3 regions of the Pseudoalteromonas sp. SG41-1 genome follow, and region 1 is predicted to be linked to each of the others. Evidence: predicted binding sites of a transcription regulator. Region 1 holds the regulator's gene; each other region holds the start of a gene.
What was found. The regulator sigma-54, encoded in region 1, starts transcription at its own class of promoters, with help from an activator protein. The targets are predictions, from matches to a motif close to GTTGGCACGNNNNTNGNNT.
Positions count from the first base shown of each region.

Region 2: a site for sigma-54 is predicted at 4,546-4,564, ahead of H5203_RS05255 (flagellar basal body rod protein FlgF). Genes of this name have one in related genera too.
Region 3: a site for sigma-54 is predicted at 7,524-7,542, ahead of H5203_RS10305 (DUF1328 family protein). Genes of this name have one in related genera too.

Region 1 covers NZ_JACJFL010000063.1:8,004-18,495, reverse strand. Annotated here, with positions in the region: gene H5203_RS20885 (HPr family phosphocarrier protein) at 1-160, opposite strand, end outside; gene rapZ (RNase adapter RapZ) at 189-1,031, opposite strand; gene ptsN (PTS IIA-like nitrogen regulatory protein PtsN) at 1,220-1,672, opposite strand; gene hpf (ribosome hibernation promoting factor) at 1,677-1,964, opposite strand; gene H5203_RS20865 (RNA polymerase factor sigma-54) at 1,993-3,489, opposite strand; gene lptB (LPS export ABC transporter ATP-binding protein) at 3,556-4,281, opposite strand; gene lptA (lipopolysaccharide transport periplasmic protein LptA) at 4,278-4,811, opposite strand; gene lptC (LPS export ABC transporter periplasmic protein LptC) at 4,801-5,355, opposite strand; gene kdsC (3-deoxy-manno-octulosonate-8-phosphatase KdsC) at 5,352-5,903, opposite strand; gene H5203_RS20840 (KpsF/GutQ family sugar-phosphate isomerase) at 5,903-6,874, opposite strand; gene H5203_RS20835 (calcium/sodium antiporter) at 6,900-7,871, opposite strand; gene mlaF (phospholipid ABC transporter ATP-binding protein MlaF) at 8,127-8,942, shown strand; gene mlaE (lipid asymmetry maintenance ABC transporter permease subunit MlaE) at 8,942-9,721, shown strand; gene mlaD (outer membrane lipid asymmetry maintenance protein MlaD) at 9,736-10,284, shown strand; gene H5203_RS20815 (phospholipid-binding protein MlaC) at 10,291-10,492, shown strand, end outside.
Region 2 covers NZ_JACJFL010000005.1:13,192-23,683, forward strand. Annotated here, with positions in the region: gene H5203_RS05225 (chemotaxis protein) at 1-428, shown strand, start outside; gene H5203_RS05230 (protein-glutamate O-methyltransferase CheR) at 449-1,279, shown strand; gene flgB (flagellar basal body rod protein FlgB) at 1,480-1,890, shown strand; gene flgC (flagellar basal body rod protein FlgC) at 1,893-2,324, shown strand; gene H5203_RS05245 (flagellar hook assembly protein FlgD) at 2,338-3,018, shown strand; gene flgE (flagellar hook protein FlgE) at 3,074-4,441, shown strand; gene H5203_RS05255 (flagellar basal body rod protein FlgF) at 4,601-5,365, shown strand; gene flgG (flagellar basal-body rod protein FlgG) at 5,387-6,175, shown strand; gene flgH (flagellar basal body L-ring protein FlgH) at 6,194-6,877, shown strand; gene H5203_RS05270 (flagellar basal body P-ring protein FlgI) at 6,889-7,983, shown strand; gene flgJ (flagellar assembly peptidoglycan hydrolase FlgJ) at 8,139-9,107, shown strand; gene flgK (flagellar hook-associated protein FlgK) at 9,109-10,492, shown strand, end outside.
Region 3 covers NZ_JACJFL010000014.1:42,883-53,374, reverse strand. Annotated here, with positions in the region: gene H5203_RS10350 (MucB/RseB C-terminal domain-containing protein) at 1-598, shown strand, start outside; gene H5203_RS10345 (SoxR reducing system RseC family protein) at 611-1,060, shown strand; gene lepA (translation elongation factor 4) at 1,130-2,917, shown strand; gene lepB (signal peptidase I) at 2,957-3,892, shown strand; gene rnc (ribonuclease III) at 3,895-4,572, shown strand; gene era (GTPase Era) at 4,562-5,494, shown strand; gene recO (DNA repair protein RecO) at 5,512-6,201, shown strand; gene pdxJ (pyridoxine 5'-phosphate synthase) at 6,264-6,995, shown strand; gene H5203_RS10310 (hypothetical protein) at 7,065-7,256, opposite strand; gene H5203_RS10305 (DUF1328 family protein) at 7,311-7,484, opposite strand; gene H5203_RS10300 (OadG family protein) at 8,006-8,251, shown strand; gene oadA (sodium-extruding oxaloacetate decarboxylase subunit alpha) at 8,262-10,046, shown strand; gene H5203_RS10290 (sodium ion-translocating decarboxylase subunit beta) at 10,058-10,492, shown strand, end outside.

The DNA of each region.
Region 1 (10,492 bases):
ATAGCATTAAGCCCAGTACGCTGTCGCCTGCGGCTTGTTTGTCATCTTGATGAAGTGTGATGCTGGCATCAAACTGCACAGCTAATTGCGCTAATACGCTGGCTGCGCGAGCATGTAAACCGAGTTTGTTTTTTATTAAAAATGTATCTTCTAAGCGCATCAACATTCCTTACTGTAAACGTGAGTTGTTATTCTTGTTCACGATGGCGAATTTTCACATTACTGTGGCTCATCGAGAAGCTTTCACCTATAGTTTGCGCTAGATAAACTGAGCGATGTTGACCACCGGTGCAACCAATAGCAATTGTTAAGTAACTGCGGTTATTACGTTCTAAGTGCGGTAACCAAGTTTGTACAAAGGTTTGGATCTGCCAAGTGAATTTTTGCACGATACTGTGACTGGCTAAATAATCTTTTACTGGTTGATCCAGGCCTGTGAGCGGTTTTAACTCAGGCTCCCAGTGTGGATTAGGTAAAAAACGTGCATCAAATACATAATCGGCTTCTTTTGGAATACCATGCTTAAAACCAAATGATTCAAAGGTGATGATTAGTTTTTTATCTTTTTTCCCTAAAATCTTTTCACGGATTGACTCAGCAAGCTGGTGGACACTGAGATCTGTGGTATCAAGCATGAAATCAGCACGAGTAGTTAATACATCAAGCAACACTTTTTCTTGCTTGATGGCTAAATCCAGTGGCAAAGAATCCAAAGATAATGGGTGTAAGCGGCGGGTTTCAGAAAAGCGTTTGATCAGGGTTTGATCATCACTGTCTAAATAAAATAGCGTCGGATTTGCAAAACCAGGCAAGTATTCAAGAATGTCGTTAAATTCTTCCTGCTCTTTCGGTAAATTACGAACATCGATACTGACGGCTATTTTGTCGTAATTATCAGAGACACTGCGTACTAATGACGGTAATAAGTTAACTGGAATATTATCTACACAATAATAGCCAAGATCTTCTACTACACGTAAAGCAACAGATTTACCTGAGCCAGAACGCCCACTGATGATGATTAACTCCATGTAAATTCTCCTTCATTTAATACCAATTTTATTAAAAACATGCTCATTCTTGCTTGTTAAATAACCCACTAACTTTGTTTAAAATTATTTATATAGAACAACTATATCTCATAATTTCCACCTTGTTCTAGAGCTATTTTCCTGTTGCAATAATTACTCTCTAATTCAATACAATACAATTGGTATGACTACGACTGAGCTGCAATTACATGATACAAATCTTGGTCTGTTTTTGCGCTACGTAGTTGTTTACAAAAATCTTTGTTATTGAGTTTATCAGCAATTGTGGCTAACGTCTTCAAATGAAGTTGGCTGTCACCATCTGGTACGATGAGGGCTACAAATATATCAACTGGGCGATTATCAATCGCATCAAAATCAACCGGTGATTCACTCACTAAAATTATTGCTAGCGGGTTTTCAACACCACTCATACGGCCATGAGGGATAGCAATACCACGACCAATACCGGTACTACCTAGTTTCTCTCTCGATAGTAGTGCGTTGAGGATTTCTTGTTGTGATAGCTGAGGGAGCTGTTCATGAGCCAATTGGCTTATAAATTCAATGATCCGTTTTTTGCTATTAAAAAGGACCGCAGCTTTACTGCAGTCCTGACAAATAAGTGAGCTTAATTTCATAGTGTTAGTGTCGAGCGTGCTTCTCTTTGTGTTTAATTACTTGACGATCAAGTTTATCGATTAGTCCGTCAATAGCTGCATACATGTCTTGGTGCTCAGTCGAGGCAAATAATTCAGCGCCACTGACATGTAATGTGGCCTCTGCTTTTTGGCTTAGTTTTTCTACATCAAGAATAACATGGACATTATTGATATGATCAAAATGCCTTTCAAGCTTGGCAAACTTATTGTTTACATAGTCTCTTAATGAATCAGTAATTTCTACGTGACGACCAGTTAAATTTAGTTGCATAAGCATTTTCCTCTTGTGATTTTACGCCTTAAATCAAACTTTTACGTTGATTTGACGGTGGAATAGCCAGCGACTCGCGGTATTTTGCAATAGTCCGTCTAGCTACTTTGATACCTTGCTCTGCCAATATATCTGCAATCTTACTATCACTCAATGGTTTCGCTGAGTTTTCTGCACTGATCAATTTTCTGATCAATGCTCGAATAGCTGTCGAAGAGCATTCGCCGCCGTTCTCAGTGCTTACATGACTTGAGAAAAAATACTTTAACTCAAAAATACCACGGGGGGTATGCATGTACTTTTGTGTCGTTACGCGAGATATTGTTGATTCGTGCATCTCAACCATTTCAGCAACGTCGTTTAGTACCATAGGTCGCATTGCTTCAGGGCCATGCTCAAAGAATCCCTGCTGTTGTTTTACAATGCAGTTAGTTACTTTGAGTAACGTCTCGTTACGACTTTCTAGGCTTTTAATAAACCATTTAGCTTCTTGCAAATGCGAACGTATAAATTGGCTGTCAGTGCTTGATTTTACTGAGCGTGACATTGCCGCATATTGGCTGTTCACTCTAATTTTTGGCATGCTGTCTGGATTAAGTTCAACCACCCAGCGACCTTTAATTTTTTTCACCGAAACATCAGGTATAACATACTCTGATTCTTCGCGTACTATAGTATCCGCAGGCTTTGGATTAAGGCTGTGGATCAGTGTCATTACTTCTTTCAGCTCATCTTCTTTAAGCTTAGTCTTTTTCATCAAAGTGCGATAGTCACGACTAGCTAATAAATCGATATGATCAGTTAAAATCATTTTAGTCTCGCTAATCCAAGGAGTTGCAGGATCAAATTGATTTAATTGAATACATAAACATTCTTGTAGGCTGCGCGCAGCAATACCAACAGGGTCAAATAACTGAATGCGTTTTAACACTGCTTGCACTTCGTCTAGTTCGATTTCTTCTTCGTTATTACCTTGATTTAAGCTCTCTGCGATGTCTTCGCAGCTCAAGGTTAAAATACCTGAATCGTCAACAGCTTCAACAATCGCAATGGCAATAGCTTCATCGGTTGGACTAAAAGGTGTGAGCTGTAATTGCCACATCAGATATTCGTGCAGGGTTTCAGTTGAAGCACCTTGATAAATTGACTCATCTTCAGGCATTGGGCCGGATGACGTATTTGGCGCAGCACTCATGTATTCGTCCCAGGTGACGTCCATAGCCATTTCGTCACTTAAAGTCTCTTTGCTTAATGCTTCGCTACTTTCTTGTTCATATTCGCTGGGCTTGTCGTCTGCTGATGCACTAACGGTTAAGTCATCGTTGTCTTGTTTTTGTTCGTTTTTACCAGCCGTGTCGTCTGAATATTCATGCTCTTCTAGCTCTAACAATGGATTGCTGTCGAGTGCTTCTTGAATTTCTTGCTGGAGATCCAATGTACTGAGTTGCAATAAGCGAATTGCTTGTTGCAGCTGTGGTGTCATTGTAAGTTGCTGGCCCATGCGCAGCTGGAGTGATTGCCTCATGTATCTCTAACAATCCTTTTATTGTTATCATCGTTAAGTCTAGCAGATACTTAGCCGAGCGTGGCTTTATAGCCTAAATTGCTCGCCCAGGTAAACATCGCGGACTGTTTGGTCGGCAAGTACATGCTCAGGGGTACCTGATGCAATTAACTCCCCATGAGAAACTATGTAGGCTTTTTCACAAACATCAAGGGTTTCTCGTACATTGTGGTCGGTAATAAGTACGCCAATACCACGGTTTTTAAGGTGTTCAATAATCTTCTTTATATCTAACACTGAAATAGGATCAACGCCAGCAAAAGGCTCATCAAGTAAGATAAATTTTGGATTTGCGGCTAAAGCGCGTGCAATTTCAACTCGACGACGTTCACCACCAGATAATGCCATACCTTGGCTGTCGCGAATATGTTGAATGCTAAACTCATCAAGTAAGCTGTCTAGTGCTTCTTCTCTGGCTTGTTTATTCAGCTCTTTACGAGTTTCTAAAATAGCCATCAGGTTTTGATAAACAGTTAACTTACGAAAGATGGATGATTCTTGTGGTAAGTAGCCAATCCCTAACCGTGCGCGACTGTGCATTGGGAGTAAAGTGATGTCATTATCATCAATACTTATTTTACCTTTGTCGCTAGGTACTAAACCCACAATCATATAAAAAGTGGTGGTTTTACCTGCGCCATTAGGACCCAGTAAGCCAACAATGCTGCCTGCGCTAACTTCTAAACCCACGCTTTTTACAACTTGGCGACCTTTATAGCTTTTTGCTAAAAATTCAGCTTTTAATATACTCATGGCTGCCCTTTAGGTTTGTCTTTTTTACTGTCAACAGGTACCAAAATAGTGTGTACGCGATCGTTTGAGCTTGCGCCTTTTTCAGCACTGATCAGCTGTTGGTCCATATCATAGGTAATGCTTTTGGCATTAATTTTTTGACCTGCTTGAGTGACTTGTGCATTACCAATTAACGTTAAATAGCGCTTGGCGACATCGTAACGGACTTCATCAGCACTGGCGCTCATTATTGTGCCATCAGTTTGTTTTTCTTCAAAGTAAGCAGGGTTACCAGTTGCAACAAGCAATTGTTTGTTATTGCCTAAATCTTCGCGCTTATGGACTTCAAGTCGATCCGCTTTGATACGGCGGTTACCATGAATGATTTCAACATTTTTTTCAAAAATACCGATATTATCTTTCAGTTGGGCAAGCTGCTTTTCAGCACTGATAGAGACTTGATCCGCAGGTGGTGCCGTATTTTCAGCAAAGCTTGCAAAGGCAATGAGTAAGCTTGGTATCACAAGCAAGTGAGCAAATTTATTGGTCATAATATATGGTTCGCGTATGGTTAATTAGTTCTACCACTTCGGCTTTTAAGTCGGCATGGAGGCCGCGCCCAGTGATCTTTAAATTTGGTCCGATTAATTCAACTGGTTGTTCTGAACTCATGGTTTGTAGTTCAATATCAACCTGAATATTATCTGCGTTTATATGTTCAATCATGGCATTATTGGTCAGGTTTTTAGCAACCACATTACCTTCTAAAATTAATTGATGATTTTCATATAGGGTGGCTTCATCGGCATTAATTTGCCACGTTTGCTGTTGATTATAGAGTGTAAAAATAGGTTGTTCAAAGTAAGTAAACCCTAACTGTTGGTAAAGTTCCATTTTTGCAGCTGTTACTTTGTGGCTAATTTTACCTTGTTCATCAAACGCGGTTTGTTTTAATGCCACCGCAGTATAATCAGGTTTTGCTATTATATCTTCTTGGTTTTGTTTTATGGCAGTGCTTTGATAAAAATACGGATACCACAGCCATACCATACAGCCGACAAATAATACGCATAATATTAAACGCGCACTATTCATGAGCTTGTGCCTTCGCTAGTTAATGATTTACCATTTTCGAGCATTAATAAATCAGTGAGTTCACGCACCGCTCCAAAACCACCAGGGAGCATGGTTGTATAATGTGAAACTCGCTTGATCAAAGGGTGAGCATCATTTACTGCCACCGCAAAACCAACTAATTCCATTACCGGCAAGTCAGGTCCGTCATCGCCTATGTAAGCGATTTGTTCATCGCTTAACTGCAATTTATCTTTGAGCTGTTGATAAGCTTGCAACTTGTTTTCTTGACCTTGGTAAATATGCGGTACTGTCAGGCTAGTCATCCGTTGCTGAACTATCTGTGAATGACGACCGGTGATCACGGCAACTTCAAAACCGCTATTGATCAGTGCTTTGATACCAAAACCATCTTTAGTATTAAACGCTTTGAGTTCTTCACCTTGATTGCCAAGATAAATGCGGCCATCTGAAAACACCCCATCGATATCACAGATCAGGAGTTTGATTTTTTGTGCTCGCTCGCTCGCATCATCTGAAAGTGGCTGATATAAGTCAGCAAACTGCATTATAAAACTCCTGCTTTGAGCAAATCTTGCATATTAAGAGCACCAATAGGGTGGTGTTTATCATCAACTACAATTAAGCCATTGATACGCTTATTCTCCATAATATTGAGTGCCTCGGCGGCAAGCATATCCGCGGTTGCTGTAGTGCAAGAGCGGGTCATGACAGTGCTGATCAAAGTGCTATGAATATCTATTCGTTGCTCTAAAATTCGGCGTAAATCACCGTCAGTAAAAAGCCCTGCAAGTTGCCCTGTGTCATCAACAATGGCCGTCATACCTAAGCCCTTGGCCGACATTTCGATTAATGCATCTTTGATACATTGCTTGTCATTGATCATAGGCGTTGCTGGGCCACTGTGCATAATATCTTTTAAACACAATAGTAAACGTTTGCCTAAACTTCCCCCAGGATGCGATAGCGCAAAGTCATCTGCAGTAAAGCCTCGGGTTTCTAACAGAGCAACGGCTATTGCATCACCCATCGCAAGCGTTGCAGTCGTGCTCGCAGTCGGGGCGAGTCCTAATGGGCAGGCCTCTTGACTTACTTTGATGCATACATGAGCATCAGCCCAATTTGCCATTGATGATTCAGGGTTACCTGTCATGGCGATCATTTTTGCGCCAATACGTTTAATAACCGGAATAATATTCAGTACTTCGCTGGTTTCGCCTGAGTTAGAAATAAGCATAACCACGTCATCACGAGTGATCATCCCTAAATCACCATGACTTGCTTCACCCGGATGGACAAAAAACGCAGGCGTGCCAGTGCTTGCCAGTGTTGCAGCAATTTTATTACCAATATGCCCAGATTTCCCCATACCGACTACTATGATCCTTCCGTGACATTGATACATCAATTGGCAAGCTTGATTAAAGTTTTCGTCTAGATATTGGGTTATATCAAGCAGTGCTTGGCGCTCTATTTCTAGCACCCGCTTACCTTGTTCAATAAAATTTAACTGCGTCATTGTGTTATCCATTTTGTGGGTAGCATTAAGCAACTTGGCTAAAAATATAACTCTGATATGCTAAAAATGCGACCAATAACAGGCCACCTTCAACTCTATTAATGCGTCTTGTACCTTTAAAGCTCAAGGACATAGCTATAAGGGCTATGGTGGCACCAATCATAATTAAGGCATCACGGTTTGCAGCTGAAGGGTCAATAATTGAAGGGTTGATAATCCCAGCCAGTGGCAACACAGCTAAAATGTTAAAGATATTTGAGCCAACAATATTACCCAGTGCTAAATCATCTTCGTTTTTTAATACCCCAGCAATACAGGCTGCCAGCTCAGGCAGACTGGTGCCAATAGCAATAATGGTTAACCCTATTACTAAATCACTTAGGCCAAAGTATTTGGCTATATCAACTGCTGAGCCAACTAAAAAATGTGAGCTCACAGGCAGTAATATCATACCAATAATTAACCAAAATAAAGCCGATTTGGTGGGCACGTTATCTGGTACGTCTTCACAGGCTTCACTTACAAATGGGTCATCAGCTTGGTTTTTAGCGCGAATAGAAATAATAACTAAGCCCGCAATAAAGACTACAAAGCCTATGATTAATGCAACGCCCTCAGCAAATGAAAAGTAGTTATCCGAAAATATATACCAGGCGGCGATTGACACTAGCAGCACAAGCGGCATTTCGCGTTTTAATGTCATTGATGATACTGATAGTGGGCGCAATAGCGCGGTAATACCTAAAACAAGTAAAATATTAGTGATATTTGAGCCAACGGCATTACCCACGGCAGTGTCAGTTTTACCTGCAAGCGCAGCTGATGCTGAGACCATCATTTCAGGGGCTGACGAGCCCATAGCAACAACTGTTAAACCAACAATAAGAGTAGGAACACCGAAATTTTTTGCCAGTGCCGCAGCACCATATACAAAGCGATCTGCACTCCAAACGAGAGCTGCAAATCCGAGAATTAAAATGACAAAAGAAGTCACCATTACGTTACGCCAATTATTCAAAATGAGATGGCTGCAAATAGTAACAAAAGCCAACCTGAAAGTATAAATAAAAGAATCTGCGAAGCTTGTTAGATTATGGACAGATTTGGACTGAGAAAAATTATTTAAGCGACGGTTAAGCCAACGGCTGTAAGCTTTGCAGCGCTATTACATAGAATATTACAAAATTTTACGATTTGTTTTTTCCATCTTGGTGTAAAAACGCTTAAAATAGGTGAACTAGTGAAAATAGTAATGGAGAGCGACTTGTCGCAACCAATAGTAGAAATCAAGGATGTAAGCTTTTCTAGGGGCAATCGCTGTATATATAAAAATATGAGCTTTAGTGTCCCTAAAGGAAAAATTACGGCAATTATGGGGCCAAGCGGAATTGGTAAAACCACCATGTTGCGTTTAATTGGTGGCCAATTAAAACCAGATAGCGGCACTATTTTATTCGAAGGTAATAACATTCCTACCATGTCGCGCAAAGAGCTTTATGCGGCGCGAACCAAAATGAGTATGTTGTTTCAAAGCGGCGCATTATTTACCGATATGTCAGTGTTTGACAATATCGCTTTTCCGCTGCGTGAGCACACTCGTCTAAGTGAAGATTTAATTCGCCTTGTGGTGCTAATGAAATTACAAGCTGTTGGCTTGCGTGGCGCACAAGATCTAATGCCTTCTGAGCTGTCAGGTGGTATGGCACGTCGTGCTGCATTAGCGCGTTCAATCGCGCTTGATCCTGAATTAATTATGTATGATGAGCCATTTGCAGGCCAAGACCCTATCTCCATGGGAGTGTTGGTTAAGTTGATTAAGTCGCTTAATCAAGTGCTTGGGTTATCATCATTAATCGTAACTCACGATGTAACAGAAGTAATGAGTATTGCCGATCACGTTATCATTATTGCCGATCAAGGCGTTATTGGTAGCGGTACACCGGATGAAATGCGTAATCATGAATCGGCCCTAGTTCAGCAGTTCTTAAAAGGGTTATCTGATGGCCCAGTGCCGTTTCATTTTCCTGCTCAACCTTATCAAGAAGAATTACTGGGAGGGCGCCGCTGATGTTTGATTTTTTGCAAATGCTAGGTCATAAAACGTTAGGACGGTTTGCTGCACTTGGTCGCTCTACTCAGATGTTGATAGGTGCGTTGTGGAGTTTGCCTAATTTTAGAAAAGGCACGCCGCTTTTAATACGGCAATTATATATGGTCGGCTCGCAGTCACTATTGATTATCATGGTGTCGGGCTTATTCATTGGTATGGTGTTGGCGTTGCAAGGCTACACCGTACTAGTTGGTTATGGTGCAGAGGATAGCTTAGGCCCATTAGTAGCATTGAGTTTACTTAGAGAGTTAGGCCCTGTTGTTACTGCATTATTGTTTGCCGGGCGAGCTGGTAGTGCATTAACCGCAGAAATAGGTTTAATGAAAGCGACTGAGCAGTTATCAAGTCTTGAAATGATGGCTATTGACCCTCTTAAACGTATTATCGCGCCACGCTTTTGGGCGGGCTTTATCAGTATGCCATTACTGGCGTTGATATTTTCAGCAGTTGCAATTATTGGTGCTCATTTAGTGGGGGTTGATTGGTTGGGTGTTGATACGGGGAGTTTTTGGTCAATCATGCAGTCACAAGTGTCATTCCAGCAAGATATTTTAAATGGCATGATCAAGAGTTTTGTATTTGCCATCGTGGTTACATGGATTGCGCTTTATAAAGGCTACGATTGTATACCGACCTCTGAAGGGATCAGTAAAGCAACAACAGAGACAGTTGTACACTCATCTTTGGCTGTTTTAGGGTTTGATTTTATTTTGACAGCGGTAATGTTTACTAGCTAATAAAGGTATAGATAATGAATTCACGGAAATTAGAAATTTTAGTTGGTTTTTTTGTTGCGCTAGGCATAGCAGCTTTTGCTATGTTGGCGTTAAAAGTTGCCAATGCAGGGATCAGCGGCAACGGCGAAACCTACTTATTGAAAGCCAAGTTTGAAAACATTGGTTCATTAAAAACACGTGCGCCGATTAAAGTAGGTGGTGTAGTGGTTGGTCGAGTTGAGGGAATTTCAATTCACCCACAAGAATTTGTGCCAGTTGTTGATATGACGATTGATGCGCAATATCAATGTCGTTTTTCAGATACCAGCTCAGTTTCAATCCTGACATCAGGCATTCTCGGTGAGCAATACTTGGGGATTAACCCTGTTATTGCCCCAAAATCAGCTGAACAAGCGTGTTTAGGTGTTGCGGTAACGAGTGATGATAAAAACTTAGGGTTAGACGAGTTATTTGGTGTTGAGAGCAAAGCCTTAAATGATGGCGACTATATCACTGACACGAAATCAGCATTGGTGCTTGAAGAGTTAATCGGGCAATTTTTATTCAATCAAGGCGGCGAGTAAGTAATTATGTTTAAGAAATTTTTAATGGTAGTTGCGCTGACTTTCAGTGCCATTAGCGTAGCAAGCGATGCGGTCAATTTAACAGACCCATATAAAATGGTCCGCCAAGTATCTGATAATACTTTTCAACGTATTACTCGTGACCAGCCTTTAATCGAAAAAGATAAGGAGCACCTACGGGTTATTGTCAAAGAAGAGTTGATGCCTT
Region 2 (10,492 bases), on a different contig from region 1:
ATGATGGTGAAATTCAAAAAGACTTAGGTGAGCGCATTGTGTTTATTGCCGATGACTCTGCCGTTGCTCGTAATCAAGTCAAACGTGCATTAGAGCCGTTAGGCGTGCAAACAGAGCTGGCTAAAAATGGTAAAGAAGCATTAATACGCCTTCGTGAGATTGCTGCACTTGATTGTAAGCATGATATTACCGAGCGAGTAGGATTGTTGATTTCTGATGTTGAAATGCCAGAAATGGATGGTTATACCCTAACCGCTGAAATAAAAGCAGATCCAAAGTTAGCCCCCTTACATGTTATTTTACATACATCGCTCAGTGGTGTATTCAATCAAGCGATGATTGAAAAAGTGGGTGCTGATGACTTTATAGCTAAGTTCAATCCGGATGAGTTAGCTACAGCAGTGAAAAAATGGGTTCATTGTGACTAATTTGAAAAGGCGGTGTTACTTTGGAAAATAAGCATTTACAGCAAAGCGAGTACGATCAGTTTCGCTCTTTTTTAGAGCAACAATGTGGCATTGTTCTGGGAGATAATAAGCTTTATTTAGTCAAAAGCAGGCTTGCTCCGCTAATGGTTCGTTTTAATGTTGAATCATTGTCACAATTGGTTAGTAAAACACTGAGTCCGCATGAGCGGCAGTTACGTGCCGCAGTCGTTGATGCTATGACGACCAATGAAACTTTATGGTTTCGGGATCAATACCCGTTTGAACTATTGCAAAGTAAGTTATTTCCGGAACATAAAGAGTTACGTCGTCCGTTGAAAATTTGGTCTGCGGCAAGTTCATCGGGACAAGAGCCATATTCTATTGCTATGTCGGTTGCTGAGTTTCAAGCTAAACAGCCGGGTGTATTAAAAATGGGCGCGCAGATAATCGGCACTGATATTTCTAATACTATGTTAGATATGTGTAAGCATGCAGAATATGACTCCCTTGCTCTAGCTAGAGGGCTGTCGGTAGAGCGCAGGAAAAAGTTCTTTAAAGATAGTGGCAACGGCATGGCGCAAGTAAACGACTCAATAAAAAAATTAGTGAGTTTTAGACATCTTAACTTATTAGATTCATACGCGCTAATGGGCAAGTTTGATATTATTTTTTGCCGCAACGTGCTGATTTATTTCGCACCAGAGGTTAAAGCTAAAATTATTGCTCAGTTTGCTCAAGCACTAAATCCTAAAGGGTATTTATTTTTAGGCGCATCAGAGTCTATGTCAGGGTTAAGTGACGAATTTGACATGGTACGCTGTAATCCAGGTATTATTTATCAAAAGAAATAGCTTACCAGCGTATTTAACGCGCTAAAACACAAGTTACTCAAATCTCATCGGTGGTAAAACCGAATCTTGAATACTATAAAACGATGTGGCTCCACATCGTTTTTCTTTTTAAATCAAATGATTAAACGAACCATAAAACATCAACCTAATTGGCTCAACTTTTGCATTAATCATCTTAAGTCAATTTTTTGGAGATGGTTATGGCTATCAGTTTTGATAAAGCATTTGGGGTTCATCCTCATGCAATGTTGATCCGTTCGCAACGTGCTGAGTTATTAGCAACCAATATCGCTAATGCTGATACGCCGGGCTATAAAGCGAAAGACATCGACTTTGCCTCAGCATTGAAAGCGGCAAAAAGCCACCAACAAGGCGGCAATAACATGGTAACAACTAACCCAAACCACATTGCCGGTGGCAGTCGTTATGTTGGTAATAGTGAAATGTTTCGCTCGCCAAATCAAGCAGATACAGGTGATGGCAACTCGGTTGACATACAAGTGGAACGAAACTTGTATACAAAGAACTCATTAGAGTATCAGGCAAGCCTGCAATTTATGAGTAGTAAAATTAAAGGCCTTAAAAAAGCCCTCGGTAGTCAAGGAGCCTAAGCATGAGTTTATATAACGTTTTTGATATTTCAGGTAGTGGTATGAGTGCGCAAAATGTGCGTTTGAACACAACCGCGAGTAATATTTCAAATGCTAATAGCATTAGCTCAAGCCAAGACAAAACTTACCGGGCGCGCCACCCTGTTTTTGCAGCTGAACTGATGAAAGCATCAGAATCAAGCGGTAATGTTCAGGGGTCGTCTGTTGGCGTTAAAGTGTTAGGTATTGTAGAGAGTAATAAACCATTACAAATTGAATATAACCCTAATCATCCTAGTGCGGATGAAAACGGTTATATCTACAAACCTAACGTTAATGTCGTTGAAGAAATGGCTAATATGATTTCTGCCTCACGCTCTTATCAAACCAATGTGCAAGTTGCTGATGCAGCGAAGCAAATGTTAAGTAAAACACTGTTGCTTGGGCAGCGGTAATTGAGGAAAGATTATGAGTAACGATATCAGCAGCACATCGTCAACTTATTTAGATTCGATTAAGTGGCAAGACAAACAGGTTAGCAGTGATAAGAAAAGTGATGCGTTAACCCAAGAAGATTTCTTCTCATTGTTAACACAGCAACTGTCGTTTCAAGATCCCAGCAAACCAGCTGACAATGATCAAATGATCGCGCAGATGACAAGTTTCACCATGGCTGAAGGTATCTCAAACCTTAATAGTAATTTTCAGTCATTAGCCGCATCGATGACATCTAACTCAGCACTACAAGCATCGACTTTAGTGGGTAAACAAGCATTACTAGAGTCTAATACATTAGACCTAAACGATGTTGGTAGCGCTAAAGGAACCGTGGTTGCAGAAGAGCCTGTAGAAAACTTATTTCTACGAATTGAAGATTCATCTGGTCAGTTGGTGCGTAGTATTGATTTAGGTGCGCAATCAGCGGGCGCTGTCCGTTTCGAGTGGGACGGCATGAATGATAATAAAGAACGTTTACCACCAGGTGAATATAAAATTAAAGCTGAAGGGCAGTTAAATGGTGAGTACACGGCTTTACCTATAGCTACTTTTAAGAATATCGAGAGTGTTAATATTAATGGTGCAAACGGCATTATTATAAATACTAAAGAAGGTGCGGTTAGGCTAGCTGACGTTGCAGAAATCGCGTAAAAATTTTAATTATTAGTTAGCCACAGGCTAAACATTGACAGATTAGAGGTGAATTATGAGCTTCAATATTGCATTAACTGGCATTGCTGCCGCACAAAAAGACTTAGATGTAACAGCAAATAATATTGCTAACGTAAATACGGTAGGCTTTAAAGAGTCACGTGCTGAATTTGCTGATGTATACGCATCTTCGGTATTTAGTTCAGGCAAGACAAAAAATGGTGATGGTGTACAGACAACTATGGTGGCACAACAGTTTCACCAAGGTTCACTAAAGTTCACTCAAAACTCATTAGATTTAGCTATCACAGGTGAAGGTTACTTTGCCATGAGCCAAGATTTAGGGGCACAAGATTTTACTTATTCGCGTGCAGGCGCATTTAAACTTAATAAAGATAACTTTATTGTTGATGCTAAAGGCAATTACTTGCAGGGTTTTCCTGTTGATGAAGCTACAGGTGATACAACATCGGTAAGTTTAAGCACGTCATCAGCGTTACAGATCCCTGATTCATCAGGATCACCGCGAGCTACGACGAATGTTTACTCGTCGTTTAACTTAGACTCGCGTGCAACCTCGCCGTCAATAACTACTTTTGATCCTACAACGAGCGCATCATATAATAGCTCAACATCAACAACAGTATACGACTCGTTAGGTGAGCCGCATGTTTTACAGTTTTTCTTTGTTAAAACAAATTCTACAGTAACGGGTAATGACAATGAGTGGCAAACTTATGCGACCTTAGATGAAAAGCCATTTAGCCCTGCAGGTGTTCAAGAGACTGCTCCTCCTTACACACCATTATCAACCTTTCAGTTTGATTCTAGTGGTAAGCCATTAAACACAGATGGTGTCGCGAATACAGATAACACATTCAATCCATTAGCAATTCCAAGCGGTGCTGGTGCGGCAGTAGGGCTATCTGATTTATTAACAAATGGTGCCAGCTTCCCTGAAAATGTTACTGTTAATTGGCGCGATGAAGCGGCCACCGATAATAAAGTCCCGACTCAATATGCTAGTCGTTTTGAAGTTAAAGCACTTGAGCAAGATGGTGCTACTGTTGGACGTTTAGCCGGTATTGATATTGGTAGTGATGGTAAGATTGTCGCTTCATACAGTAATGGAGATACCTCATTCTTAGGACAAGTAGCCATGGTGCGCTTTTCTAACTCACAAGGCTTACAACAAGCTGGTGATACAGGTTGGAAAAAAAGTTTGACGTCTGGTGAGCCAATCGCTGGCGAACCAGGTTCTGGTACTTTAGGTTCCATTAACTCTACAGCGCTTGAGCAATCAAACGTGAATTTAACGAATGAACTCGTAGATTTGATCAGTGCACAGCGTAACTTCCAAGCAAACTCACGTGCGCTTGAAGTGAATTCAACACTACAGCAAGCTATTTTGCAGATCCGCTAATCTCGTTCTAATATTTTTTATAATCCGACACCTAGGCTGCTATTTATTAGCAGCCTTTTTTATTTGCGATTGATTATTTTTTGTAACTTATCACGTCAGTTTATTGTGGCACTTATCTTGCATTTGTCATGTTATAGATTTTTAACGTGAGTCGATGTTATGGACAAGATGGTCTACATTGCAGCGTCTGGAGCTAAGCAAAGTTTGCGGGGCCTAGAGCTTAAAGCAAATAATTTAGCAAATGCCAATACCACAGGCTTTAAAGCTGACTTCGCACAAGCGCGTTCGATGCAAGCTTTTGGCGAAGGCCTGCCGACACGTGTATTTACCATGCAAGAGCGGCCTGGTTCCAATATGACTTCCGGCGGTATTGTTGAGACTGGACGTGATCTAGATATTGCTATGAGCGATAAAGGATGGCTTACGGTGCAAGATGCTTCAGGTAATGAGGCATATACAAAAGTCGGTACGTTGAATATCACTCCTGACGGCGCTTTGATCACCAGTCACGGGCGTCAAGTTATTGGCGAAGGTGGACCAATTATTTTGCCATTGCCAGTGGAGAAAATTGAATTTAGTGAAGATGGCTCTATCCAAGTTCGCCCGCAAGGAGCTCCAGCTAACTTTTTAGAAGTTGTTGATCGTTTGAAGGTGATCAAGGCAAATAATTCAGAGCTTGAAAAAGGTAATGATGGCTTATTTCGGCCAAAGCCTGAATTACTGGATAATGATATATGTGGATTTTGTGACATCTCTAATGATGTGAAAGTGATGAGTGGCACTTTGGAAATGTCAAATGTGAATCCGGTACACGAGATGGTGGATATGATAAACCATCAACGCCAATTTGAATTACAAGTTAAGTTAATGAAAACGGCTGAAGAAATTGACGAACGTCAAACTCAATTGCTGCGTATTGTTTAACTTTATTGAGAGGATATTAATATGAATCCTGCATTGTGGATAAGTAAAACGGGGCTTGATGCCCAACAAACTGACATTTCGGTTATCTCAAATAATTTAGCCAATGCCAGTACCGTTGGTTATAAGAAAAGCCGTGCTGTGTTTGAAGATTTACTTTATCAAAATATTAATCAGCCGGGTGGACGTTCATCACAAGATACTGAAATGCCCTCAGGTTTAATGCTTGGTGCTGGTACCAAAGTGGTTGCTAATCAGAAAAACTTTTCTCAAGGCAATATGTTAACCACCGAAAATTCATTGGATTGGATGATATCAGGGCCCGGTTTTTTTGAAGTTTTACAGCCTGATGGCAATATCGCTTACTCTCGAAATGGTCAATTTACCACGGATGAAGACGGCCGTATTGTTACTGCCGGCGCTGGTTTTCCCGTACAGCCAGAAATGAATGTACCTGATGACGCACAGTCCATTACTGTATCGCAAGATGGAGAGGTATCAGTACGTATCTCAGGGCAGCCAGAGAATGTGGTAATAGGTCAGTTAACGATCAGTGATTTTATCAATCCATCAGGTCTAGAGCCGGTAGGTCAAAACTTATATACCGAAACGGCAGTCAGTGGCGCACCTGTGCAAGGTAACCCTGGCCTAGAAGGATTAGGCACTGTTGTGCAAGGTGCACTTGAAACCTCTAACGTAAATGTAACTGAAGAATTAGTTAACCTGATTGAAACTCAACGGATCTATGAAATGAATTCAAAAGTGATTTCAGCGGTTGATGAAATGATGAGTTATATCAGTCAGCAACTTTAATTAATTCGGAGCAAAGTTATGCGTAATTTATCTATAGTCTTAACGGGTGCATTTATATTGAGTGGTTGTATGACAACTCAAAACCACAGCGTGGTTCAAGATGATCCATACTATGCTCCCATGTATCCAGAGCCTGCCGCAGAGCAAATCGTGCCGACAGGCTCATTGTTTGATAGTAATTTATCAAATGATTTATATTCAGATAAAAAAGCCTTACGTACTGGAGATATTATTACAGTTAAGCTGCAAGAATCGACGCAATCATCAAAAGCAGCTAAAACTGAAACGGATAAACAAAGTGATGCCAGCTTAGACCCTGTCATTGGGTTAGGCGGACTACCGGTTAATATTGGTGGTGATAGTATTCAGTTTGGTGTGGGCAGCGGTGCAAAATTCAAAGGTGATACTAAGTCAAACCAATCTAATAGTTTATTTGGTGATATTTCCGTGAATGTTATGCGTGTATTACCTAATGGTAATTTAGTGATCCGTGGTGAAAAATGGCTGACTTTAAACACCGGCGAAGAATTTATTCGTCTGGAAGGACTTGTGCGCCCACAAGATGTTACTGCAGATAATACTGTGACCTCTAATAGAATCGCGAATGCTCGGATTCAATATTCTGGTAAAGGGCAAATGCAAGAGACTCAAACGGCAGGGTGGTTAACTCGATTCTTCACCAGCTCTCTGTTCCCTTTTTAAAGGATGTTGATATGAATAGCTTGAAAGCGTTGCTGTGTATATGTTTATTAAGTTGGCACTTTAGTGCAAGCGCTGAACGTATTAAAGATGTCTCAATGGTTGAAGGCGTTCGCTCAAACCAGCTGGTTGGTTATGGTCTCGTGGTTGGTTTACCTGGCACCGGTGAGCAAAGTCGTTTTACTGAACAAAGCTTTAAAGCCATGCTAAATAGTTTTGGTATTACCATGGCATCGAATTTAAAACCCAAAATCAAAAATGTAGCTGCGGTTGCTGTGCATGCTGAGTTACCTGCATTTAGGAAGCCAGGGCAGACAATCGATATTACTGTATCGTCAATAGGTAGTGCGGGTAGCTTACGTGGCGGAACATTACTACAAACCTTTCTAAAAGGGGTTGATGGGAATACTTATGCTATCGCACAAGGTAGCTTAATTGTTGGTGGATTAGGTGTTGAAGGAGCCGATGGTAGTAAGATCGTAATGAACACGCCTACGGTAGGGCGTATTCCTAATGGCGCAACGGTTGAACGGGCAATTAAAAGTCCTTTTATGCAAGGTGATTACATAACCTTTAATTTAAATCGTCCAGATTTCACTACCGCTAAACGTTTAGAGCAAACTATTAATGAACTTATCGGCCCAGACAGTGCACATGCACTTGATGCCGCTTCAATACGTGTTATTGCACCGCGTGATGCGTCGCAGCGTGTTGCTTATTTATCTACGCTTGAAAATTTAGAGTTTAAACCAGCGGATACTTCGGCAAAAATTATCGTTAATTCACGTACTGGTACCATAGTGATCGGTAAAAATGTAAAGTTACAAGCGGCGGCAATTACCCATGGTGGCTTGACTGTTACGATTGCGGAACAGCAAAATGTATCTCAGCCTAACGCATTAAGTGAAGGGGAAACGGTCGTTACTAATCAAAGTATTATTGATGTTAACGAAGATGATTCTCGAGCCTTTGTATTCAACCCAGGTGTTAGTCTTGACGATTTAGTACGGGCAATTAACGAAGTCGGCGCAGCGCCCGGTGACTTAATGGCAATACTAGAAGCATTAAAAGAAGCGGGGGCCATCAGCGGTCAACTCGTGGTTATTTAACCATATTGACCCCCTAAGTTTGCGTTAACTCGCATTTAGGGGGGCTTGACTTGCATAATTAATCAACGCTTTTATACCTTCGCAAACTCGCAAACTCGCATTGGCTCAATTATTGCATTGTTAATAATATTATTAATCACTGTGTCAAATTGCTGATGGATACTAATCATCTCGATAAACAAAACTTCTTTGATTTAGGCAATCTTAATACGTTACGTCAAGATGCCTTAAAAAGTGGTGCCTCGCCTGAAGCATCGAAAGAAGCGCTAAAAAAAGCAGCGGCACAATTTGAATCTATTTTTACGCAGATGCTTCTTAAAAGTATGCGTAAAGCAAATGAAGCGTTTGAAGACGAAGACAGTCCTTTTAATTCCAGTGGTGTAAAGTTTTTTGAAGAAATGCATGATCAACAGTTATCAGTTGATTTATCTTCAAAAGGGTCATTGGGTTTAGCCGATCTCATAGTGCAACAACTTTCTCCTGATGGAAAAAACTTTACCCCTAGTTCAGTGCTGCGTACTGTTGATGATTTTACCAGTGATCAACGTGCAACAGGTACGAATACTGAAAACACGGCTGACACCAAGGCTGTTAATAGCAGCCCATCAACAGCGCAAAAACTTCAGTTTGAAAATGCAGAAGATTTTATTAGTAGTGTTTGGGAGCATGCAAAAACAGCAGCTGAAAAAATTGGTTTGAACCCTGCTGTGATGGTTGCACAAGCAGCTCTTGAGACTGGTTGGGGTAAGCATATTATTAATAAAAGTGATGGCAACAGCAGCTTTAACTTATTCAATATCAAATCAGATAGAAGCTGGCAGGGTGAGAAAGCCAATAAAATGACACTCGAATTTGAGCAAGGTACACCAGTAAAAAGACAAGCCAGCTTTAGAGCATATGATTCGATTAAAGACAGCGTGAATGACTTTGTGCAGTTTTTAACGGAAAACCCACGCTACCAAGAAGCATTACAAAATACCGCAAAACCGGCCGCTTTTTTAGACTCTTTACAAAAAGCCGGTTATGCCACAGACCCCAATTATGCCGAAAAAATTAAGCAAGTACTTAATCGTACAGAACTTAAAACACTGGCGACAACATTGGTTCGCCAAGGAGTAAATTAAGATGTCGTTTAATTTATTAGACATTGCAAATTCAGGCGTTCGCGCTAATTCAGAATTGCTACAAACGACCAGTAAAAACATTGCCAATATAAATACAGTTGGTTATGTACGTGAGCGTACAGAGCATATGACCATGATCGACAATCAAGTTGGTCGTGGTGAAACATATCGATTATTGAATGAATTTGCTCAAAAGCAGCTCAATCGCGATACTTCAAATAAAACCTTTTTTGATCAATTTGTTACAGAAGCAGGCCGGGTTGATAGCTTGTTTTCTCAAGAATCCAATAGCTTATCGAGCAGTATGAATTCGTTATTCAACAATGTGCAGGAAAGCTTAAATCAGCCATCATCAACAGTTGCACGTTCGTTGGTTATGACAGATGCAGAAAATTTGATTGATCAAATGGATCGTTTGTCAGGCATTGTATTTGATCAAAAAAACATCGTGAATGAGCAGTTAGAAATTTTTTCTGATGAAGCGAATACATTGATTCAAAATATTAGCAGTTTGAATAAGCAAATAGCTACGGTAAATGGTACGCGCAATGAGGCAAACTCAAGCACCATGTATAACGAGCGAGACCTTGCTATTCGTAAGTTATCGGAATTAATAGATGTAGAGACTCTTGATGGCCCCAACGGTGAAAAGCTGGTATTTATGGGCACCGGTGAATCACTCGTAATGCAAGACGGCGCATTTAATTTGTTTTCGATGGCGGGTGATCCGGATCCTAATTTTAAAGAATTACGTTTAGATATAAATGGCGGCAAAGCTGTGCCGCTTGATGTTGATGTAAGTAAACTTAAAGGTAAGATTGGTGGGTTACTAGCATTTCGTGATGATATTTTAGTGCCAGCACAAAACCAGCTTGGCCAAATGGGGCTTGCAATTGCTGATGCTTTTAACCAACAAAACCGTTTAGGGATGGACGGCAACGGTGAACTTGGTGGGGACATTTTTACAATTCCAACGGTTGGCGGTTACGCCTATCAAGCTAATACAGGTAACTCAAGCATGACGGCTACCCTAGAGCCTGGTAAAGGCAGTGAAATTCCTGCTAGTGACTTTATTGTTACTTATACCAGTGGTACAACGGTAGAAATACAACCTGTCGATAATAAAGGTGAACCATTAGGCTCTCCCTCAACCGCCAATATAGTTGCTGGCGTTATTGATTCATCGACTATGACCGGTGGGGAATCTTTTGGTTTACAATTAAATGTTACAGGAACCGGTAATGTTGGCGATCAATTTGCTGTAAAACTTAATGCAGAGGCTGCATCGAGTTTAACACTTGCCACCGATAGGCCTGAATCGTTAGCGCTTGCTTCACCAATCCGTACGGCTGATAACATAAACAACACTGGCAATGCCAATATTT
Region 3 (10,492 bases), on a different contig from region 1:
CCAACATTACGATTTTGTGCTCGGTGGTAAAGGCCGTATTGCAGGACGTGCTGCCCAGCTTGTGCGTATCGAATCAAAAGACGAATATAAGTTTAATTATTGGCTGTGGCTTGATGCAGAGTCATCGCTATTACTAAAATCTGCTTATGTTAATCATGCCGGTGAGATGTTAGAACAACTACAGTTAACTCATATTAGTGTAACCGAAGAGCCCGCTGCGTTATTACTTGAAATGCTAAATCGTAAGTTTCCAACGCCATTACCAGCAGCGGCAATTACTCAACAAGAAGCAAGTACAGAAAGTAATAATTGGCAAATAGGCTGGTTACCGGAGGGGTTTAGTTTGTTAAAATCAGACCGTCATAAGCTTGATTTGAACAATGAACTGACGGATTATTATTTATACTCAGATGGTTTTGTCGAAATTTCAGTGTTTGTACAAAGACCATTACCTGGTCGCAGGCCAAGCGGTGCATTGTCATCCGGTGCCACGACAGTATATGTGCATAATAGCGGTAGTTTTGATGTGTCAGTGGTGGGGAATATTCCAGCAATGACTGCAAAAGCAATTGCTGAATCGGTTGCAAGACCCTTGTAATATAAGCTGATAATGATAGAACAAACCCTTACAGTGGTGTCGATTCAAGGCGCCACTGCGCATTTAGAAGCCCAACAAAAGCAAGCCTGTGAAGGGTGCAACGGCCGTTGTGGTTCTCAAATATTTAGTAAGTTATTTGGCACTGCTAAAAAAACCTTCCCCTATCGCTTTGAAATCCCTGTTGTGGTTGGGCAAAAAGTAACCCTAGCACTGGATGATAGCCACATGGTAAAGCATGCTTTTGTAGTGTATATGTTGCCTTTGGTATTAAGTCTGGTATTTGCGTTAGTGGCTGCTGAGGTTTTTTCTGTGCCTGAATGGTTGCAAATCATTGCCGCTATAGGTGGTGGTTTTACTGGCTTTGGCATTGCTAAAAGCCGAGTGAAAAGCCTAAAGCATGATGTTAAAGTAATAAAAATTCACCCAATTAGCCTCCCTTTAACTCAAATAGATGGTGATTGAAGCCAATTAAATGTAAAATTGCGGCTTTATACACTCAGTCCATTAAAATAGAAGTTTAGAATCCAGTTTATGAAGCATATCCGTAATTTTTCGATCATCGCCCATATTGACCACGGTAAATCGACCCTTTCAGATCGTTTGATCCAAGTTTGTGGTGGTTTAACAGACCGCGAAATGCAAAAGCAAGTATTGGATTCAATGGATATTGAGCGCGAGCGTGGTATCACCATTAAAGCGCAAAGTGTAACTCTAAATTATAAAGCCAACGACGGTGAAACTTACCAACTTAACTTTATCGACACCCCGGGACACGTTGACTTTACTTATGAAGTATCGCGCTCGCTGGCAGCGTGTGAAGGTGCATTATTAGTTGTTGATGCCGGTCAAGGTGTTGAAGCGCAAACTCTAGCGAATTGTTACACTGCCATCGAAATGAATTTAGAAGTAATTCCGGTATTAAACAAAATCGATTTACCACAAGCTGATCCACTTCGTGTAGCCGAAGAAATTGAAGATATTATTGGTATCGATGCCCTAGATGCCGTGCAATGTAGCGCTAAAACAGGTGTGGGTATTGCCGAAGTTCTTGAAATGATTGTTAAGGACGTACCGCCACCAGTGGGTGATAAAGACAAACCGCTACAGGCGCTTATCATTGACTCATGGTTTGACCCGTATCAAGGTGTTGTATCGCTGGTGCGTATTAAGCACGGTGAATTAAGAACGGGCGACAAGATAAAAATTATGTCGAACGAGCATATACACACTGCAGATCAGGTTGGTGTTTTTACACCAAAGCAAACCAACACCGGTATTTTAAGAACTGGTGAGGTAGGTTTTGTTATTGCGGGTATTAAAGAAATACATGGTGCGCCAGTAGGTGACACTATTACCCATCAAAAAAATGCAGCACCTGAGCGCTTACCGGGCTTTCAAAAAATTAAACCACAAGTTTATGCCGGTATGTTTCCAATTGCCTCGGATGAGTATGAATCTTTCCGTGATGCGCTTAATAAACTTAGCTTAAATGATGCGTCGTTATTCTTCGAACCAGAAAATTCAACAGCACTTGGCTTTGGCTTTCGCTGTGGTTTCTTGGGCATGTTGCACATGGAAATCATTCAAGAGCGTTTAGAGCGTGAATATGATATTGACTTAATTACCACCGCACCAACGGTAATTTATGAAGTTGTAACTAAAGAGGGTACGATTCAGATTGATAACCCATCTGATTTACCTGCTGTAAACGATATTTTAGAAATTCGTGAGCCCGTTGTTGAAGCTAATATTCTTGTACCACAAGAGTACTTAGGTAGCGTTATTACGCTTTGTATTGAAAAGCGTGGTATGCAAACTAAGATGAACTATCACGGTAAGCAAGTCGCTGTTACTTATGAACTGCCAATGGCAGAAGTGGTGATGGACTTTTTCGATAAGTTAAAGTCAACCAGTCGTGGTTTTGCCTCGCTGGATTATAACTTTAAGCACTTTCAAACATCAGACATGGTGCGCGTTGATATATTAATCAATGGTGAGCGCGTTGATGCGCTTGCGATTATTGTTCACAGAGACAGCGCGCAATCGCGTGGTCGTCAATTAGCTGATGCGTTGAAAGAACTTATCCCTCGTCAAATGTTTGATATAGCAATTCAAGCGGCAATTGGCGCGCATGTTATTGCTCGTACCACTGTTAAGCAATTACGTAAAAACGTAATTGCGAAGTGTTATGGTGGCGACGTGAGTCGTAAGAAAAAGCTACTTCAAAAGCAAAAAGATGGTAAAAAACGTATGAAGCAACTAGGCAATGTTGAAGTGCCTCAAGAAGCATTTTTAGCGATTCTTAAAGTTGGTAAGTAAGTTTCTTAACCAAATTACGTAAGATAAAGGATTTAATGCATGGCAGGTTATTTTTCAATATTTTTAGTTTTGTTAACTCTAGGCTCAGGCTTAATTTGGTTAATTGACCATTTTATGTTTGCACCAAAAAGGCAGCAACGCTTAGATCTTGCGCAAAGCTCTGCTGGCGGCGAGCTTGATGAAGAAACTGCAGCATTAATTGCGCCAGAACCGACGATTACTGAAACGGCAAAATCAATTTTTCCGATGATTGCGGCTATTACGATTTTTAGATCGTTTATATTCGAGCCGTTTCAAATACCATCAGGTTCAATGATGCCGACACTATTAGTTGGCGATTTTATCTTAGTACAGAAATATTCGTATGGCGTGAAAGACCCTGTTTGGCGCACTCAATTAGTTGATGTTGCAGAGCCTGAACGTGGTGATATTGTGGTATTTAAATACCCATTAGACGAACGTATTGATTATATTAAACGTGCGATTGGTTTACCGGGTGATAAAATCGTTTACCGCGATAAGCGTTTATACATTCAGCCAAATTGCGAGCAAGGACAAACACAGCAAGGTGACTTATTGTGTAATGAATTTAATAAAATTGATATGGAGATCATTAATCGCGATGAATTTAAGCAAGGCTCTATGGATTTAGTCCGGTTAGATGAAAATTTGACTACGCTAAAACATAATATTTTAATTAACCCTGAAGCGCTGGAAATGAAAGGGCGTTACTATCAACAACCGGGTACACGTTCTGATGAATGGGTAGTGCCGGCTGATCATTATTTTATGATGGGTGATAACCGCGATAACAGCCAAGATAGTCGCGTATGGGGCTTTGTGCCAAAAGAAAACTTGGTGGGTAAAGCTGTCTTTATATGGATGAGTTTTGAATTTGAGAATGGCCCAGATGACATTTTACCAGGCTGGGTTCCAACTGGTGTTCGTTTTGAACGCCTAGGTAATATTCAGTAACAATGAAAAAAAATGTAACAGAGTTATATAGCAAAATAGGGTATACCTTTATTGATCAAGTATTGCTTGAGCAGGCGATGACCCATCGCAGCCATAAAGGACAACACAATGAACGCTTAGAGTTTTTGGGCGATTCCATTTTAAGCTTTGTCATTGCCAATGCTTTATATAGTAAGTTCCCCAAAGCGCGTGAAGGCGATCTTAGCCGCATGCGTTCAACGCTTGTGCGTGGACAAACCTTAGCTGAATTTGGTTTAGAGTTTGGCCTAGGTGATTACTTACGCTTAGGGCCGGGTGAACTTAAAAGTGGTGGTTTTAGACGTGAATCAACTTTAGCTGATGCGGTTGAAGCAATTATTGGTGCGGTATTTTTAGATGCTGGCATTGATGTTTGTGGAGACTTGATTTTGGCGTGGTACGAATCTCGCCTTGATGCCATTTCGCCAGGTTTAAACCAAAAAGATCCTAAAACATTACTACAAGAATACTTACAAGCCCGCAAATTACCTTTGCCAGGCTATACTGTAGTAGATACTAAAGGTCAGGCACACAATCAAACGTTCACGGTTGAATGTATTGTTGAAGGTATGGATAGCATCATCTCAGTTGGCAGTTCTCGTCGTAAAGCTGAACAAAAAGCCGCTGAAAAAGCGTTGAAGATACTTAAAAATGAATCTTGATACATTGATCCAACCGCACACGCGTGATTTAGATACTTTTTGTGGCATGGTCGCTATTGTTGGCCGCCCAAACGTTGGTAAATCTACCTTGCTTAATGAAATTATTGAGCAGAAAGTAAGTATTACCTCGCGTAAACCGCAAACCACACGCCACCGTATTATGGGTATTCATACTGTAGGTAAGCACCAAGCCGTGTATGTTGATACACCAGGCCTGCATGTTGAAGAAAAGCGTGCCATTAACCGTTTAATGAACCGTGCTGCTTCAAGTTCATTAGGTGATGTTGAGCTAGTTATTTTTGTTGTTGAAGGTACTCATTGGAATGCTGACGATGAAATGGTGCTTAACAAAGTAAAGCAAAATGGCAAACCAGTATTACTTGTGATGAACAAAATTGATCAAGTAAAAGACCGTGACCTTGTGCTACCGCATATGAAGTGGTTAGGCGAAAAGTTTGATTTTGTTGGCATTATGCCAGTATCTGCGACTCAAGGTAAAAATATCAACCTGATCAAAGATGAAGTAACTAAGCGTTTACCACCGTGTGAATTTTACTTCCCTGAAGATTACGTAACAGATCGTTCAATGCGCTTTATGGCAGCCGAAGTGATCCGTGAAAAGTTGATGCGCTTTATGGGTGAGGAGCTTCCTTACTCAGTTACCGTTGAAATTGAGCAGTTTAAATGGCAAGAAAATGGCATTTGGCATATCAATGGCTTGATTTTAGTTGAGCGTGAAACGCAAAAACGTATGGTTATTGGTAATAAAGGCGAAAAGCTTAAAGTGATTGGCCGCGAAGCCCGTAAAGATCTCGAAGAAATGCTTGATAATAAAGTGTTTTTAGAACTTTGGGTGAAGGTTAAATCAGGTTGGGCTGACGACGAGAGAGCACTTCGCAGTTTAGGCTATGGTGAAGATTAATAGCCTAAGCGATATTTATGGATAGCGACTTCTACACGGCATATTTATTACACCGACGTCCTTTTAGTGACTCACAAGTAATGCTTGATATGTTAGTAGAAGGCGTTGGCCAGTTGCGCATGCTGGCGCGAATTAGCGGTCGCCAAGCAACAAAATACAAAGCTCAGTTACAACCCTTCCAAGCTTTACTGGTAAATTATACCGGTAAACACGACCTGAAATATATCCAACGATTTGAACTACATGGCACGCAATCCACACTAGTTGGGGATCAGCTTTATTGTGGGTTTTATCTAAATGAACTAACCAACCGCATTGTACCAATTAATGAACCAATTGATCATGCCTATCAATTGTATAAAACTCACCTACAACAGCTTAACCAGCACCCTAACTTACAAGCTGTATTACGTTCTTATGAATTTCAATTATTAGAATTATTAGGCTATGGCGTTGACTTTAGTTTTGATGCCGCAGGCGATCCAATTTCGGCAGAGCAAACGTATAGTTACTTTGCTGAATACGGCTTTGTTGCCCAAGAAAATCAAGGCAGTGGCTTTTCTGGCGCGCAGTTAAATGCAATTGCAGCTCATGACTTTAGTGCGCCGGATGTGTTATATATGGCAAAACAATTAAGTCGTCATTTAATGAAGCCTTTATTAGGCAAAAAACCATTAAAAAGTCGCGAGCTGTTTATATCCAAATAGTTTGGGTATTCACCAACAATCTTAATACGGTATTTTTAACCGTTATTTTTACAGGTAAAAAAATGAAAGATATTCTTTTGGGTATAAACGTTGATCATATTGCTACCTTACGCCAAGCTCGGGGTACAAGTTACCCAGATCCAGCACATGCTGCGAGTGTTGCTGAGCATGCTGGCGCTGATGGGATCACTATTCATTTACGTGAAGACCGTCGTCACATTCAAGATCGTGACGTGTATGTGATGGCTAAAACAATCCAAACACGAATGAACCTTGAAATAGCGGTTACAGATGAAATGATTGATATTGCTTTAGATGTTAAGCCAGCTTATGTTTGCTTAGTACCAGAAAAACGCGAAGAGTTGACCACCGAAGGCGGTTTAGACGTTGTTGGTAATCTAGATAAGATTAAAGCCGCGACAGCAAAATTAACTGACGCCGGTATTAAAGTATCGTTATTTATCGATGCAGACAAAGCACAACTAGATGCAGCTAAAGCCTGTAATGCCCCTTATGTTGAAATTCATACTGGCGCTTATGCGGATGCGCAAACTGATACCGAGATACAAAAACAACTTGAGCATATTCATCAAGGTGTAAAGTATGCAGCAAGTTTGGGTTTGATAGTAAACGCCGGCCACGGTCTTCATTATCATAACGTGAAACCGATTGCTGCTATGAAAGAGATTTACGAACTAAACATTGGTCACGCAATTATAGCGCGTGCAGCCATAGATGGATTAGATAAAGCAGTACGTGACATGAAGCGACTAATGCTAGAAGCGAGAGCTTAATTTTAACTTCTCTTAAAATGCAAAAAACGACTCAAAAGAGTCGTTTTTTATTATTTGTATCTAACTGGATTAACAGTTAGTTTCTTTAGCGTTAACGCCTTCTTTTACTTCTTCACAGGCGTCTTCTACTTTGTTTTGTACGTCGGTTACAGCTTCATCGATGCGTTCACCGGCCTCTTCTGCATGATTGTCTTCACAACCCATGATAAAAAAACTAGCGAATAAAGCGATCACAGCAGTTTTAATAGTTGTCGATTTCATAATGTAATTCCTTGTAAAATTAATAAATGTGTTGTTATTTAAAATAAATTGTTATCACTTAGGGACATTGCCGCGCAACGCACCTGAAACGAGTGAAATAACTAACAATACAATAAAGATAAAAAAGATAATCTTAGCAATTCCTGCTGCGGCACCTGCGATACCACCAAAACCTAACACTGCAGCAATAAGCGCAATAACTAAAAATGTAATTGTCCAGCGTAACATTGTCGTCTCCTTGGTTTGTTAATTTGTTCAGAGTAAATAATGCCAGTTACATGCCATGTATTTAAATCCTTTATTATCAATAGGATAGTGTTTATTTTATTTATTTTCATGAATTAGGTGGGAATTATTTACAGCTTTATCTGTAACTTATACTCGGCGTCCTGAAAAATAAATATTTCAGTATGATTTTTTGGTAAGACCAATTTCATGTTGAGTGCTTTTTCATTAATTTAACAGTTGTTGAGTAGTTCGGTTGGTAAGTTATTAAGGTGCAGATTAGATTTCACTTATAAGTTATAGCTATATTCAGTATTTTTATCATCTATATCCTATTAAATTATAGTAAAAAGCAGTGTGTTAACTTTGCTGAAGATATGTTAGCTTTATATTAATTGGTTTTACCAATTTACAAAGTGTTGGACTTGGTCTGTTTCTTTGATATGATTATTGCATAAATATTTAAATAAAGTGATTTTTTACCTATCTTTCGGGTGGGTAAGAATACTCAGGGGGGGGGCAGAATGGATATAGGTCAATTACTTGCTACTGCAGCAAACTTAATGCTCACTGGGATGGTGGGAGTTTTCGTTTTTCTTTCGTTGTTGATTGCAGCAATTACCGCTATGTCTAAATTAGCGAGCCGCTTTGAACAGCCGGTTGTAATGCCAACGCGCACACCATCGATCAAAGCACCCGGTGTACCAAGTGAACACATCGCTGCGATAAGTGCTGCCATAGCTCAGTACAAAAATAAACAAAAACTATAAGGGATGACTTGTGGCTAAATTAAAATTAACAGAATTAGTACTTAGAGACGCGCATCAATCATTATTAGCAACGCGTATGCGTTTGGATGACATGCTACCGATTGCACAAAAATTAGATGATGCAGGTTACTGGTCGATCGAATCATGGGGTGGGGCTACTTTTGATTCATGCATTCGTTATTTGGGTGAAGATCCTTGGGAGCGTATTCGTGCTCTTAAAAAAGCTATGCCAAATACTAAACAGCAAATGTTATTACGTGGTCAAAACCTTTTAGGCTATCGTCATTATGCAGATGATGTTGTTGAAAAATTTGTAGAGCGAGCGCACAAAAATGGTGTTGATGTGTTTCGTATTTTTGATGCGATGAACGATGTTCGTAATCTTGAAACGGCTATTAAAGCTGCGATTAAAGTTGGCGCACATGCACAAGGTACAATTTCGTACACAGTAAGCCCGGTTCATACACTTGATATGTGGTTAACGCTTGCCAAGCAGCTTGAAGAGTTAGGCTGTCATTCAATTTGTATTAAAGATATGGCTGGTTTGCTTAAACCATACGATGCAGAAGAGTTAATCAAAGCGTTAAAAGAAACAGTCTCTATCCCAATTGCAATGCAGTGTCATGCCACAACAGGTTTAAGTACTGCTACTTACCAAAAAGCGATTGATGCAGGTATTGATATGCTTGATACCGCAATTTCATCAATGAGTATGACTTACGGACACAGCGCAACTGAAACGATTGTATCGATTGTTGAAGGTACTGAACGTGATACTGAGCTGGATTTAAATCAACTCGAAGAGATTGCTGCTTATTTCCGCGATGTTCGTAAAAAATATGCCGCGTTTGAAGGCAGCTTAAAAGGTGTTGATGGCCGTATTTTATTAGCGCAAGTGCCTGGTGGCATGTTAACTAATATGGAAAACCAGCTTAAAGAGCAAGGTGCTGCGGATAAATTGAATGAAGTATTACTTGAGATCCCACGTGTACGTGAAGACTTAGGTTATTTACCGTTAGTTACACCAACATCACAAATTGTTGGTACACAAGCAGTATTAAATGTATTGACGGGCGAGCGTTATAAAACTATCACCAAAGAAACTGCCGGAGTGCTAAAAGGTGAGTATGGCGTAACTCCTGCGCCGATGAATAAAGAATTACAAGAGCGCGTACTTAATGGCGCAGAAGTCATTACTTGCCGCCCAGCTGATTTATTGCAACCAGAACTAGAAATACTCCAAGCTGAGTTATTAAAAGAAGCAAAAGAGCAAGGCTTAAGCTTAGCGGATGAGCAGATTGATGACGTTTTAACGTATGCATTATTCCCACAAATTGGGTTGAAATTCATTAAAAATCGTAATAACCCAGATGCTTTCGAAGCTGTACCAAGTGCTGAATCTGCTAATAAAGAACAACCAGTTAGCAATAAAAAAAGTAACAGCAACACAGTAAAAGCAGAGCAGTACAGCGTAAAAGTAGATGGTAAAGTTTATGATGTAGTGGTTGCACAAGGCGGTGAGCTTAAAGAAGTAACACTTAAAGATAGTGAGCATATTCCACAATCGGCGTCAGTTGCTTCCGGCGAAACACTTAACGCTCCACTTGCTGGTAACATCTTTAAAATCAAGGTGAAAGCGGGTCAAACGGTAAATGAAGGCGATGTAGTGATCATCATGGAAGCGATGAAAATGGAAACTGAAATTCGTGCAACCCACACCGGTACTATTGCTGAAATTCTTGTTGCTGAAGGTGATTCAGTGGCAACGGGTGACGCTATGATAGCACTAGCTTAGGAGCTCAGAGGATGGAAGCATTATTAAACCTCTGGCAAGCAACAGGTATTGCTAATTTTACATTTCCTGCGCTTATTATGATCGCAGTAGGGTGTTTATTGTTGTATCTGGCAATTGCGCGCAACTTTGAGCCGTTATTATTATTACCAATTGGCTTTGGGGCAATATTAACAAATATCCCCGTAGCGGGCTTATCAGACCCCGGTGGTTTGCTGTATTACGTTTATCATATTGGGATTGATACCGGTGTATTCCCATTATTAATATTTATGGGTGTTGGTGCACTCACTGATTTTAGTGCCTTGATAGCTAATCCTCGTATGTTATTGCTAGGTGCTGCAGCTCAGTTTGGTATTTTTGCAACCTTGTTTGGCGCAATTTTACTAAACTATGTACCAGGTTTTGAGTTTTCTTTACAAGATGCGTCAGCAATTGCGATTATAGGT